Regions from separate parts of the Stutzerimonas stutzeri genome, predicted to be linked through region 2. Evidence: riboswitches for the same ligand, from Rfam matches in the RefSeq annotation. Region 2 holds a riboswitch; the other holds the start of a gene.
The links. Region 2 has a riboswitch for cobalamin ahead of cobG (precorrin-3B synthase). Riboswitches for the same ligand answer to the same signal wherever they lie in the genome.

Region 1 (7,178 bases), 1.1 Mb from region 2:
GTCAGTCACGCCGGTATCTATATCGGCGATGACCAGTTCATCCATGCTTCCAGCAGCCGCAGCGGCGGCGTTCGCGTCGACAGCCTGGACGACAAGTACTGGCGCGCCAGCTACATGGAAGCCAAGCGTGTTCTCGCAATGGCCTCCGACCTGGCGCCCCACACCGTTCAGCGCTGATCTAGCGGTCTGCGGGGGGTTGCGTCTTCCCCCGCATGCCGGCAGAGTGATGGCTCTTTTGCCTGGACCGCTCTGCGATGTACTACCTGGCCCGTCTCTCGCTTGTTGTCCTCTTTGCGTTGCTCGCCGCCTGTGCCGGTCAGCCACCGGTGCCGCCAGCCGTCGAGCAACCAAGTGCCTCTTATCCCATGCCAGGCGTTGCCGAAGATGTGCTTTTCAGTGCGCTCGGCCTGGTCGGCACGCCTTACCGCTGGGGCGGCAATACGCCAGACAGCGGGTTCGATTGCAGCGGCCTGATCGGTTACGTCTACCGCGGCGCGGCGGGCATCAACCTCCCTCGCACCACCCAGGCAATGAGTAACCTCCGCGGCCCGGCCGTGCGCCGGCATGCACTGCAACCTGGTGATCTGGTGTTCTTCGCCACGAGCGGCGGCCGTCGTGTCAGCCACGCCGGTATCTATGTCGGGCAGGACCGTTTCGTCCATGCACCTTCGTCCGGTGGCACGGTACGCCTGGATAGCCTGGCTGCCAGCTACTGGCAGAAAAACTACCTGGGCGCCAAGCGTGTGCTCGATCACGAGCAGCTGGCACGCAATCCCTGAGTCGCTTCTGGTGTCCTAGCCGGCAGCACTGTCGTTAGTGCTATTCACATCCTGAAATAGTCTCCGTTTGACATGCGGTGATTCCGCTATGCCCAGCGTTTGGCTACCATGCGCAGCCCAATTTCCTTCCGTGTGCAATCTGCTGCACACATGCCCCTTTCCTTACTTTCCCCTTAGGTGAGTTATGCCTGTATTGCTGACGTACGTGCTTATTGCACTGGCGGTGGCGGCACTGCTTGGTGTCGTGCTCGAAGAAGTAACCCATGTGAACAAGGCCAAAGTAACGCTGTTTTTCGGCACTCTGGCGTGGCTGCTGCTGTTTATATTCACGCCAGCGGGCGAGGCGCGTGAAACCGTGCTGGAAAGCCTCAACGAGAACATCGCCGAAATTGCCGGGTTGTGGATATTCCTGGTGGCGGCGATGACTTTCGTCGCCTATCTGAACAAGAAAGGCATGATCGAGAACCTGATCTACCTCGTCCTACCGCGGCGGATCAGCGAGCGCGCACTGCTGTTTCTCACTGCGACCTTCTGCTTCGTGTTCTCCTCGTTGGCCGACAACATCACTGCGACGTTGGTCTCCATTACCCTGATTCTCTCGCTGCAGCTCGATAGGGCGAAGACCATCAAGTTCGCCACGTTGGTGGTGTTCTCGGTCAACTCCGGTGGCGTCGCGCTGATCACTGGGGACGTCACCACGCTGATGATTTTCCTCGCCGGCAAGGTGGCGATTCTGCAGTTGCTTGTGCTGGCTGTCCCGGCCTTCCTGGCGGTGATGGTATTGGCCGCGATGCTGTCGATCGGCATGCGCGGCGAGGTTATGGTGCAGGGTCAGCGCAACGATGTTCGGGGTGTCGACGTGGCCATCGCAGTGATCTTCCTGTGCACCATCCTCAGCACCATCATCGGCAATTTCCTGTTCCAGATCCCGCCGGTGCTGACGTTCCTGGCCGGATTGTCGGTGATGTTCCTGGTGGCGCGCTTCTTCAGTGACGACAACGACTCCGATCCGATTCTGGAGTACGTGCGACAGGTCGAGTTCGAAACGCTGTTCTTCTTTCTCGGCATCCTGCTGCTGGTGGGGATGCTCAAGGAGATTCGTGTGCTCGACGGGCTGGTGCTGATCTATGACCAGGTTCCGGCGGTGATGGCCAATTACCTGATGGGCGTGATGTCTGCGGCGATTGATAACGTGCCACTGACTGCCGCGCTATTGAAATCCGGGCTGGAGATGGGCGTAGCCGAGTGGATGGTGCTGACCTATGCGGTCGGGGTTGGTGGTTCGCTGCTGGTAATCGGTTCGGCGGCGGGCATCGTCGCCATGAGCAAGGTGCCAGGCCTGACCTTTGGCAGTTACCTGCGGCACATGCTCTATCTGTTCATCGCTTTCAACATTGGCTTCGCCGGGGTTTACCTGATCGGCCTGTCGATGGGCTGATGGCTATTCCGTGCAAGGGCGTATTACCAGCTCAGGTTGAAATGCGAACCCAGTACGAAGCGATCATCGAGCAGGTCCCAGCGCTCGACGCAGACTTTTTTCTGCTCGCCTGGACACAGCTTCAGGCGGTTGAATGAGTTCGGCGAGGTGCCACGCAGGCGTGTAGACAGCGTGGTGCCGGCCTGAACCATCCAGATCTCGCGCGCGAGGCCGGTGTACTGTTTGGATAGCGGTAGTACGTAGGGCAGGTGGATGTGCCCGCCCATGACCAGGTCCAGCCCATGCTCGGCCCAGCGCTGCAGCGCCGGTTCGGCGCCGTGCTGCAGGTTGCGCAGATCGCTCGGCACCATGGCGCCGAACGGCTGGTGTGCCACGACGATGCGGATCTTGCCTGGATCACTGGCGGCAAGGCGCTGCGCCACCTGCTCGACCTGTCGCGCGGTCACTACGCCATCCTTGTGCCGGCGTGGGTGGGTGGTATTGAGGCCGACCACCAGCATGTCTTCATTCTCGAACACCGGCTCCAGGTCGTCGCCGAAATGTCGGCGGTAGTTGCCGTAAGGCGTCAGCGCGCGGGCGAACAGGTTATACAGCGGGATGTCATGGTTGCCCGGAATCACCAGCGTATCGCTGACGCCGTCCGCCTTCAGGCGGCGAACGAAGGCTTGAGCGCTGGCGAATTCGCCGCGGCGGGCGCGTTGCGTGATGTCTCCGGAGAACACCAGTAAATCGGCACGGTGCTCACGTACATGGTCTTCCAGCGCCTGGACGACGGCGGCTTGTTCGGTGCCGAAATGGGTGTCGGAAATCTGCACAATGCTGGTCATGGGCGTCGAATGTGAGTCCTGGCTGATCGGGGCATTGTTGCATTCGAAGCCTTTCGACGCCCGCCGTTCCGAGCAGCAACATGCAAGCGAAGATTGCGCGGCGCTGCGACAACCCCGCGGTTGCGTCATGCCCGGCCTTGGACTACCCTCCGCGTCGCCTCAGGTGCCCCCTCGTCAGAGGAGGGTGAAACAGGGAAGCCGGTCCATTCTCACGAAGATTCCGGCGCTGCCCCCGCAACGGTAGGCGAGTCGAGAAACCGTAACAGCCACTGTGCCTACGCATGGGAAGGCGCGGTTTCGGGACGCTGCAAGGCGTACGCTCGCAAGCCCGGAGACCGGCCTGTCGCATTCACTGACAGTGCGGCGGGCTCTGGGCGGGTGCATATCCTTCGCGATATTCACTTCTCTCTTGCAGTTCCTCCGCCTGTCTTCGTCGACTTTCAGTCGTGCGGGTGGGCACGACGGAGACCTGTACCTTGATTGGCAACGCCCGTTTAAAGCCAGCGGCCTATGTGCTGCTCGGCAGTTTCCCCCTTTCCATCGGCCAGCTGGCCGCAGCTCCACTGGACCTTGAACAGCAGGTGGTGACCGCCACCCGCACCGCGCAGACTGCCAGGCAGAGTCTGGCGGCAGTGACGGTGATCGATCGTGAGCGAATCGAGCGCAGCCAGGCGAGCTCGCTGCCGGAGATTCTCAAGCAAGTGCCCGGCGTTTCGCTGGCGAACAATGGCGGGCCTGGCAAGTCCACTTCGCTGTACATGCGTGGCACCGAGTCCGACCATGTGCTGGTGATGATCGACGGCATCAAGATCGGCTCGGTGACGTCTGGCGGTTCGGCGTTGCAGGATTTGCCGCTGGAACTGATCGAGCGCATTGAAGTGGTGCGCGGGCCGCGCTCCAGTCTGTACGGCTCCGAGGCCATCGGTGGGGTTATCCAGATATTCACCCGCAAGGGCCAGGGGCAGGGCGTCAAGCCTTTCTTCTCGGCGGGGTATGGTACCCATGACACCTACAGCGGCAGCGCCGGTGTCTCCGGTGGCGACGGACGTGGCTGGTACAGCCTGGGTGTCAGCGGCTCGGACACCGATGGCATCAACGTCAAGTCGGCGGGCACCAGCGGCTATGAAAGTGACGTCGATGGCTATCGCAATCTGTCCGCGACGCTGAGCGCCGGCTATCGCTTCGACAACGGGCTGGAGCTGGACGCCAACCTGCTGCAGGCCAAATCCCATAACGACTACGACAGCGTGAACCGGGCTCGCACGTCCGGTTTCGGCGCCAATGCCGATGGTGAGTCCAAGGTTTTCGGCACCCGTGCTCGCTTCAGCCCGCTGGAGCGCTGGTTGGTCACGCTGCAGGTTGGGCGAAGCGAAGACAAGTCCGATGCCTATCAGGACGGACAGTTCTATTCACGCTTCGACAGTCGCCGCGACACGCTCGGTTGGCAGAACGATATCCAGCTCGCCGCCGGGCATACGCTGACTGTGGGCGCTGATCATCAGCGCGACGAGGTCAACGGCACTACCGTTTATGACGAGAGCTCCCGTGACAATAAGGGCTATTACACCCAGTACCTTGGGGAGGTGGGCCGCCATGACTGGCAGTTGTCACTGCGTCGTGACGATAACGACCAGTTCGGCCAGCACGACACCGGTAACGTCGGTTACGGCTATGCGCTGACCGATTGGCTGCGCGCCACCGCCAGCTACGGCACGGCGTTCAAGGCACCCACGTTCAACGAGCTGTACTTCCCTGACTACGGTAATCCGGCGCTGGATGCGGAAACATCCAAGAGTCTCGAGATCGGCCTTGCCGGTCAGCACGGTTGGGGCCAGTGGGCAGTGAATGCCTATCGCACAGTAGTTGATGACCTGATTGCCTATGACGCCAGCATTTCCGGTCCGGCCAACGTGCAGGAAGCGCGTATCCGCGGCGTCGAGTTGGTGCTTGGCAGCCAGCTGTTGGGTTGGGACTGGAACGCCAACTACAGCCTGCTGGAGCCGGAAAACCGTTCCGCCGGTGCCAACCGCGGCAACGAGCTGGCGCGTCGGGCCAAGCAGCTATTCAACCTCGACCTCGACCGCCGGCTCGGCGCCTTCAGCGTAGGCGCCAGTCTGCATGCCGAAGGGCAGCGCTACGACGACCTGGCCAATACCAAGGAGCTATCCGGCTACGCCACCCTCGATCTGCGCGGCGAATACCGCATCACCCCCGAATGGCGCTTGCAGGCGCGCGTCGCCAACCTGCTGGCCGCCGATTACGAGACCGCCGAGGGCTACAACCAGCCCGGCCAGGCCGCTTATCTGACTGTGCGCTACCAGGCGCTGTAAGGCGTGGCGCGGGTATGTCGCCCGCGCCTACCCAAGGAGACTGCAAAATGATCAAGCTTGCCCCGAGATACCAACTGCTTGTGGGCCTCGCGCTGGTGGCGTTGATGGCGATGACCCGAGGGCAGCACTTCGCTAGCGTGAACCTGCCCAGCGCGTCCTGGGCGGTGTTCTTTCTCGCCGGCGTATTGCTAAGGCCGAAGTGGGTGTTTCCGGCGCTGTTTCTTGAAGCTTCGTTACTGGACTTCGCTGCCATTCAGTGGGCAGGGGTTAGCGACTGGTGCATGTCGCCTGCCTACTGGATGCTGGTGCCGGCCTACGGCTCGCTGTGGCTGGGTGGTCGGCTTTATGCGCGCTGGCATCGCGACCAGTTCACCAGCCTGGCAACGCTGGCGCTGTGCGTGATGGCGAGTGCCTTCGTCTGCTACCTGTTCTCCGGCGGCGGCTTCCTCTATTTCTCCGGACGCTATCCCGAGCCGACCCTGGCGCTGCTGGCTGACCGCATCGCTACTTATTATCCGCGCTACCTGTCGACCCTGGCGCTCTATGTTGGCGTTGCCGCGGTGCTGTTCGTTGGTATGCGCGCCTGGACCGGACAGCGTAATGAGGCCCACGTATGAGTGAAACCACCGAGCGGGACGACCGCCACAAGGCGCGCATGCAGCGCAAGAAGGCGCTGATCGACGAGAAGATCGCCGAGGCGCAGGACGAGTACGGCCTGCTGCTGGTGCACACCGGCAACGGCAAGGGCAAGAGCAGCTCGGCGTTCGGCATGGTCGCGCGCGCGTTGGGTCATGGGATAAAGGTCGGCGTGGTGCAGTTCATCAAGGGCGCGGCCAGCACCGGCGAGGAGGCGTTCTTCGGGCGATTCCCGGACGAGGTGCGTTATCACGTGATGGGAGAGGGCTTCACCTGGGAAACCCAGGACCGCCAGCGCGATATCGCCAAGGCTCAAGAGGCCTGGGCGGTGGCGGCTGAGCTGCTGGCCGATCCGGAGGTCGGTTTGGTAGTGCTGGACGAGCTGAATATCGCGCTGAAGTACGGCTATCTGGATCTGCAGCCGGTGCTCGCCGATATCGAGTCGCGCCCGTTGCTGCAGCACGTCGTGGTAACGGGCCGCGGTGCGCCCGCGGGGCTGATCGAAGCGGCGGATACGGTCACCGAGATGGCCGTGGTCAAGCATGCATTCAAGGCCGGCGTGAAAGCCCAGAAAGGCGTGGAGTTCTAATGGCCACGTTTTCGACAGTCATCCGAGGCTGTGGGAAGCGCCAGCCAGCCTGCGGTAGTTGCTTGCGCGCGACGCATGGACAAAGGAGCGGCGCGGATGACTGACAGAAGTTGTCCGGCGCTATTGATCGCTGCGCCGGCCTCGGGCCAGGGCAAGACCACCATCACTGCGGCCCTGGCGCGGTTGCATACGCGCCAGGGCAAGCGCGTTCGCGTATTCAAGTGTGGCCCGGATTTTCTCGATCCGATGATTCTTGCCCGCGCCAGCGGCTGTCCGGTCTATCAGCTGGATCTGCGGATGGTTGGTGAAGACGATTCACGCCGCCTGTTGTGGGATGCAGCCGGCGCGGCGGATCTGATTCTTATCGAAGGGGTCATGGGGCTGTACGATGGCGCTCCCTCGGCAGCCGACCTGGCGCGGCGCTTCGGTGTGCCAGTCATGGCCGTGATCGATGGATCAGCCATGGCACAAACGTTTGGAGCGATGGCTCACGGCTTGAGCAGCTTTCAGCCGGACCTGCCGTTCGGCGGCGTGCTGGCCAACCGCGTCGGTAGCACTCGGCATGGCGAGATTTTGCGT
Region 2 (7,178 bases):
GCGGTAGACCAGGGGCGTGCCGAGCACCGAGGTGCAGCCCAGCATCGAGCAGACGCCGGGCACTACCTCGACCGGATAATGAGCCGCCAAACGATCGTGCAGATACATGTAGGAGCCGTAGAAGAACGGATCGCCTTCGCAGATCACCGCCACGTCGCGTCCGGCGTCGAGTTCAGCGGCAATCTGCACCGCGCAGGTATCGTAGAAATCGCTGATCACATCCTCGTAGGAGAACGGCGGCGCGAGTTTTTCGGTGGTGACCGGGTAAACCAGCGGCATGCGCTGCTGCGCGTCAGTCAGGTGCTGCTCGATGATGCCGAAGGCGTTGCCGCCCTGGCCCTTGCTGGCTTTCGCCTTGGCCACGAAATACCCGACCACCGCCGCGCTCTGCAGCAGACGCAGGGCCTTCAGTGTGATCAGTTCCGGATCGCCCGGCCCTACGCCAAGGCCGATCAGCCGCCCTTTGCCTTCCATCACTCCACCTCCGTGGCAAGGGCGTTGACCGCGGCCACCGCCATCGCACTGCCGCCGCGCCGACCGCGCACCACCACGTAGGGCACGCCGCGGCTGTCCGCCGCCAGCGCGTCCTTGGATTCCGCCGCGCCGATGAAACCGACCGGCATGCCGATGATCAGCGCTGGCTTTGGTGCCCCGGCGTCGAGCATTTCCAGCAGGTAGAACAGCGCGGTCGGGGCATTGCCGATCACCACCACGCTGCCTTGCAGATGCTCACGCCAGTGCTCCAGCGCCGCCGCAGAGCGGGTATTGCCGAGCGTCTGCGCCAGATCCGGCACGCCGTCGTTGTGGAGGGTGCAGATGACCGGGTTGGCCATCGGCAAGCGCGGCCGGGTGATGCCTTCGGCCACCATACGTGCGTCGCAGAGGATCGGCGCGCCGGCCTGCAGCGCTGCACGACCGGCCGCTCCGGCACCGGGAGAGAAGGCGAGATCGCTGACGATATCGACCATTCCACAGGCGTGGATCACCCGCACGGCGAGTTTTTCCATGTCAGGCGGAATCGCACTGAGGTCGGCTTCTGCCCGAATGGTGGCGAAGGAGCGCCGGTAGATTTCCTGGCCGTCGCGGATGTAATCAAGCATTGGTGCGTCCCGTTGCGTGGTGCTGGGCGAGCCACGCGCCTGCGTATTCGATATCCATTGGTGGCGTTAGTGGTTGACCGAAACCGGCCATGCCCACTTGGCGTCCGTAGAGTTGGTAGCGGCCGTCGCCTACGGCGAGCAGCGTGAACGGCGCGACATGCGCAGCCGCGCAGGAGCGCGGGCAGCCGCTGAGGTGTACCCGCGGGTGCGGAGCGTGCTGTTGCAGGCATCTCGCCAGTTTCAGCGCATCGTTTTTGGTGTCGGCCAGCCCGCGTGCGCAGCCGGCAGAACCGGTGCAGGCAATCAGATTGGCCAGCGGGGCGGCGTTGTCGGTGAGCAGTCCCGCCAGGTCGAGCGCGCCGAGCAGGGTATCTGCGTCGTCGACCTGTACATTCGGAATCAGCAGGCCCTGCCAGGGCGTCAGTCGCAGGCTGCCATCGCCGTGCAGCCGCGCCAGTTCGGCGACGGCGAGGAGCTGTTGAGCGTCTATCCGCCCGAGTGGCGCGCTGGCAGCAACCATGGCCAACCCTGGCTGGCGCTGCATGATGATGCCAACTGGCGCGTCTGCCGCCGGGTTTTGTCGTGGCCAGTCGGCCGGTACCGGCAATACAACGAATGGCAGGCGCGCCTGTATCCGCAGCAAAAAAACCTCGGCCGGGATGGATTCGAGCAGCTGGCGCATGCGCCTCTGCTCCGGTCCGGCACTTTCCAGAAAAATCAGCAGGATCGCTTCAACCAGCTGCACGGCATCAGTTGCAGCGACCAGACCCAGCGGCCTGTCGGTCGGACAGCCTGCCAGTCCGAATGCCAGCCGCTGCGGAGTGCCGGGGAGGGCGCGCAACCAGAGGTCATGGGCGTGTTCGAGCATGCACAGACTTTCGCCACCGTCGAGCTGGAGGGCGAACTTGGCAGACAGGGCGTGCAGGGCTCGGTTGTCCTCCAGCAGCGCCAGTAGTGCTGCTGCCAGCGGACGGGTGTCCATGTGCTGCTGACGATCCAGGCCGGCAGCGGGGCTCAGCATGAGATTGCGCACGTCGTCGGCGTCGGCAACCGAGGGCCCGAGGTTCGCCTCCAGCAGCGCGCGGATAAGGTCCCGTTCCGCCTCGGTGCGGACGCCGCGTATCTGCAGGTTGCTGCGGTTGGTCAGCTCAAGCACGCCGCTGGCAAAGCGCTGCGCTGCGTCGGCAATTGCACGCGCCTGATTGTTAGCAAGGGTGCCGCCGGGCAGTTTTATTCGGCAGATGCCGCCGTCCAGTGCCTGCACGATGCGCAGCAGGCCGGGGCACGCGCTGGGGCGTGGAATGGGCAGTTCACTCATGAGACATGGTCGCGCACGGTGTCACCTGAAACTAAAGACGCGGCGACCAGACCGGCTGAGTTCGGCGAACTCAGTTGGCATCGGTACACCCCGCCCGATGTTGGCACTCGCGACCAGCGTCGTCGGCAGGTCTCCTGGCTGACAGGTCTTCATCATCCGCGGCCTTCCCGGTTTCCCAGTGGCATGCGTGCGGAGGATTCGCTGTTTACAGTTGCGGGGGCAGCTCGGTCACGATCATGAGATCGCTCCGTATTCCCTCTTAGGCCCTTGGCGTAGTCGCGGCGGGCACCGACGAAGGCGCTATTATGCCCGCTTTGCCCGATGACGCGACAGTCAAGGCTGTCGCCCGACGAAGGCTGGCCTAGCGATGTGGGGGAGGCGGATGACACCCTGGTTGACGGTGGTAGGGATCGGCGAAGACGGCTGGTCAGGACTCGGCGACGTGGCTCGACAGGCGCTTGGTGAGGCGACGTGCATCATTGGCGGCGAACGGCAGCTGGCGCTATTGCCGGCCGAGCTGCAGTGCCGGTTAGAACGCTGGCCGAGCCCGTTCAGCCTCGAGCCGGTGCTCGCACGGCGCGGTACGCCCTTGTGCGTACTGGCGAGTGGTGACCCGATGTTCTATGGCATCGGCGCCACTCTCGCACGGCATTTGAATGCCACAGAGATGCGCGCGTTCTCAGCGCCGTCGTCCGTGTCTCTGGCGGCGGCACGCCTTGGCTGGCCATTGCAGGACGTGGAGGTCGTTTCTCTGGTTGCCAGGCCGCTCGCGGCGCTGAACGCCCGGATATTTCCCGGCGCGCGTCTGTTGATCCTCTGTAATGACGGAACGAGCCCTGCTCAGGTCGCACAATTGCTGACGAGCCGGGGCTTCGGCGCTAGTCGGCTGACCGCCTTGGAGCACCTGGGCGGCGCAAAGGAGCGCCGTCTGGACGCCCTCGCAGCCGAATGGGCATTCGATGCGATCGCCGATCTGAATCTGCTGGCAGTCGAGTGTATGGCCGACGTGGATGCCAATTGCTTGCCGCTCACACCCGGTCTTGCCGATCATCTCTACCGACACGATGGCCAGCTGACCAAACGGGACGTGCGGGCTCTGACCCTGGCTCGCCTCGCTCCCATGCCCGGCGAATTGCTCTGGGACGTCGGCGCCGGCTGCGGCTCCATCGGCATCGAGTGGATGCGTGCTCATCCCGGCTGCCGGGCCATCGCGGTGGAGGCCGATGCCGGGCGTCAGGCGCATATCGAACACAATCGCGATGCGCTGGGCGTTCCCGCATTGAAATTGGTGGCCGGTCGCGCACCCGAGGCGTTGGCGGGCCTTCCCGAGCCGGATGCGATCTTCATCGGTGGTGGCGTCACGGTTCCGGGTGTGATGGAGCATTGCTGGGCCAGCTTGAAGCCGGGTGGACGACTGTTGGCCAACGCCGTGACCCTGCAGAGCGAGGCGCTTCTGATGAGCTGGCGTGAACGCATCGGCGGCGAGCTGACCCGGATTTCGGTGGCGCATGCTCAGCCTTTGGGCGGGTTCGACACCTGGCGTGGTGCGTTGCCGATCACGCTGCTGCAGGTCGAGAAACCGCGATGAAGCGCATCCTCCTGCTCGGCGGCACGGGCGATGCCTTGCGGCTGGCGCGCAGCCTCGGGCCATCGCACATCTACAGTCTCGCCGGTCTGGGCCGCGTGCCCGTTGACCTCATGTGCCAGGTCCGCGTCGGCGGCTTTGGGGGTGCGCAGGGTCTGGCAGCCTTCATCGCGGCGGAATGTATCGACCTGCTGGTCGACGCCACGCACCCCTACGCGGCGCAGATCAGCACCAATGCTGCAAGCGCGGCGGAGCAGGCCGGCATACCGTGCTGGGCATTGCGGCGGCCGGCCTGGCAGGCAGGCGAAGGCGACGACTGGCACGAGGTGAGTGGTTGGGCAGAGTTGACCGAAGCTATGAACGATTTCCGGCGACCCTTCTTCACCCTCGGACGCGAACCGCTGGCGCACCTGCATGAAATTCCTGCTCACCAGCACTGGACCGTGCGCTGCCTGGATGCACAGGCGCCGACTGAACGCGCCGAGATCATCGGTGATCGGGGCCCCTTCAGCCTTGAAGCCGAGCGTCAGCTGTTTGAACGGTTGAACAGCGATGTGCTGATCAGCAAGAACAGCGGCGGCGATTCCACCGAGCCGAAACTGCAGGTGGCTCGCGAGCGAGGTCTGCCGGTGCTGTTCCTGCGCCGGCCGATGCTCCCGGCGGTAACAAGGGAGTTCCTGCGTCGAGATGATCTCCTTACCGCGCTTATGGCCCTCGGCGTGCTCACCGGTGTTTCTACGGGCTGATCGCTCCTTTTCGACCGTCGCTGCTAGACTGCGCGCCGCTAAGGAGAGAGCCAATGACTACCGCTGTTGCACCCTACGCCCGAATCCTGTTCGTCGGCCCCGATTTGTCCGAAGGCTCGTTCGCCGAGGTTTTCAGGGCGCGCCTGGTCGCGCTGCGTGGCGAACAGGCACTGCGGGACGTGATTGATACGGGCTCGGGCTACGATTTGCTTTGGCAGACGGTCGGTGAAAGCGCTCGGCCGCTTCTGGTGATCGACCTTGAGCCGCAAACCAGCAGTGCTCATCTCGACTGGCTGCGTAGCGAACTCATGCAGCTCGACGATGCTGATCGCATCTTCGTAGCCAGCGCGATTGGCACCGCTGAGGCGCTGCCTGTCGAAGCGGCCTGCGCCTTGATCGAGCGGCCGGAATTGCACCTGCCGTGTATCAATGTCGCGCCGCTTCCCGCCGCGCACGCCTGGTCGAAGATTCCCTTACACGAGCACCGTGTGCTGCTGTGCAATGGCCCGCGTTGCACCCGTCGCGGTGCCTTGCCGCTCTGGAAAGGGCTGCGGGAAAAGCTCAAGGCTGCGGGCAGGCTTGAATGCGAGGGTGGCGTGCACATCACCCGCACCCAATGTCAGTTTCCGTGCGATCAAGGCCCGACGCTGAGCGTCTATCCGGCGGGCAAGTGGTATCGCGTGCGCAACGAGGCGGAGGTGACGCGCCTGGTCGACGAGTTGTTTGTCGCCGGACGCGAGGTGCCTGAGCTGCTGATGCCGGATCAATGAAGCCTGATGGCGTTAGCTCCAGCATCCGAGGATAGGGCGACCATCAGGTAGCCCAACGCACTTTATTCGGATGCCTGGATAGCCGCAGGAAGGGCGATAGAGGCGTACTGAGTTTCCGCAGCTGCATACCCGGTACCCCGACCTCAAGCGCTGAGTCACGGCCGGGACGCCGCGTTCGTTACGCAAACCGCGGACCAAAGAAGCAGATACGAATCGTTCCATTGACACTCATGCGCCAAACAGACAGCATTGTTACGATATAACATCGATGTCTTGGGTTTGAGCATGAATAGCGGAAGTACAGTATCGAAGTGGGTAGGCGCTGGAGCGGCGCTGATGTTGGTTGGTGTGCCTCTGGCCGGTGCGCAGGAGGCGGCGGTGCTGGATTCCATTACCGTTACGGCGGACCAGGAACGTGCAGACGGGCCCGTTCAGGGATACCGCGCGCAACGCACACGCAGTGCAACCAAAACCGACACACCTATCGAGGAAATACCCCAGTCGATCAGCGTGATTCCCGCATCCGTGCTGCAGGATCTCGGCAGCCCGCGCGTAGAGAAGGCGCTGGACTTCGCCGGCGGCGTCGCCCGGCAGAACGACTTCGGCGGCTTGACGATGTACGAATACAGCGTCCGCGGGCTGACCACCGGTGAGTTCTATAAAGACGGTTTCAGTGTCAACCGCGGCTTCATGAACCCGCCGGACGCTTCCAATATCGAGCGAGTCGAAGTACTCAAGGGGCCTTCCGCCAGCCTTTACGGACGCGGCGACCCAGGCGGCACCATCAATATCGTCAGCAAGCGGCCGCAGCTCGACAGCTTTGCCCGTCTCGATCTGAGCGCTGGCCGCTGGGATCGCTATCGCACCGCGCTGGACGTGAATACGCCACTCGATGAAGACGGCAACATGCTCTATCGCATGAACATCGCCATCGAAGACAACAACAGTTTTCGCGACCACCGCGAGGCTGAGCGCCAGTTCGTCGCGCCGTCCTTCAGCTGGGAACTGAGCCCTGATACGCGGCTGCTGGTGCAGGCCGAGGTGGTGCGCAACCGCCAGACCTTCGATCGCGGCGTTGTCGCTCCAGGTGGAAAGCTGGGCAAGGTTTCCCGCTCCGCATTTTACGGAGAACCCTCGGATGGGCCGATCAGCAACGACAACGAAACGCTGCAGGCCGAACTCGAACATGATCTGAACGAGGTCTGGACGCTACGCCTGGCCAGCCACTACAAGCAGGGCCGGATGGATGGCTATGCGACCGAAGCGGCAGGGGTCGCAGCAGACGGCCGCACGCTGACCCGCAACTTGCGCTATCGCGACTACGACTGGCAGGACGCGATCACCCAACTGGAGCTGCGCGGGCGTTTCGATACCGGCTCGATCGAGCATCAGCTGTTGATCGGCACCGAGTACGAGCGCTACGCCTTGAGCGAATTCATGCTGCGCTCCGACAATCTACGCACCATCGATCTCTACAACCCGGTCTACGGTGCGCCGCGTCCGGCGTTCAATCCCGCGCGTACGGTCGACCGCAACGAGCTAGTGCATAGCCGGGCGCTGAACCTGCAGGATCAGATGCGCTTTACCGACAAGCTTTTCGGCGTTGTCGGCGCTCGTTATGACCACTACGAGCAACGCCTGGACAATGAGGTTGCCGGC

Region 1: linked by a shared signal. The riboswitch ahead of btuB (TonB-dependent vitamin B12 receptor) and the one ahead of cobG (precorrin-3B synthase) in region 2 are both predicted to bind cobalamin.

Annotation. Positions count from the first base shown of each region.
Region 1 is NZ_CP139348.1:3,440,819-3,447,996, reverse strand. It holds gene SM130_RS15715 (C40 family peptidase) at 1-177, shown strand, start outside; gene SM130_RS15710 (C40 family peptidase) at 255-779, shown strand; gene nhaD (sodium:proton antiporter NhaD) at 964-2,217, shown strand; gene SM130_RS15700 (metallophosphoesterase family protein) at 2,241-3,044, opposite strand; cobalamin riboswitch at 3,189-3,402, shown strand; gene btuB (TonB-dependent vitamin B12 receptor) at 3,524-5,374, shown strand; gene SM130_RS15690 (hypothetical protein) at 5,422-5,991, shown strand; gene cobO (cob(I)yrinic acid a,c-diamide adenosyltransferase) at 5,988-6,599, shown strand; gene SM130_RS15680 (cobyrinate a,c-diamide synthase) at 6,696-7,178, shown strand, end outside.
Region 2 is NZ_CP139348.1:2,382,151-2,389,328, forward strand. It holds gene SM130_RS10885 (precorrin-2 C(20)-methyltransferase) at 1-474, opposite strand, end outside; gene SM130_RS10890 (precorrin-8X methylmutase) at 474-1,100, opposite strand; gene cobG (precorrin-3B synthase) at 1,093-2,418, opposite strand; cobalamin riboswitch at 2,526-2,726, opposite strand; gene cbiE (precorrin-6y C5,15-methyltransferase (decarboxylating) subunit CbiE) at 2,801-4,006, shown strand; gene SM130_RS10905 (cobalt-precorrin-6A reductase) at 4,003-4,749, shown strand; gene SM130_RS10910 ((2Fe-2S) ferredoxin domain-containing protein) at 4,803-5,519, shown strand; gene SM130_RS10915 (TonB-dependent siderophore receptor) at 5,856-7,178, shown strand, end outside.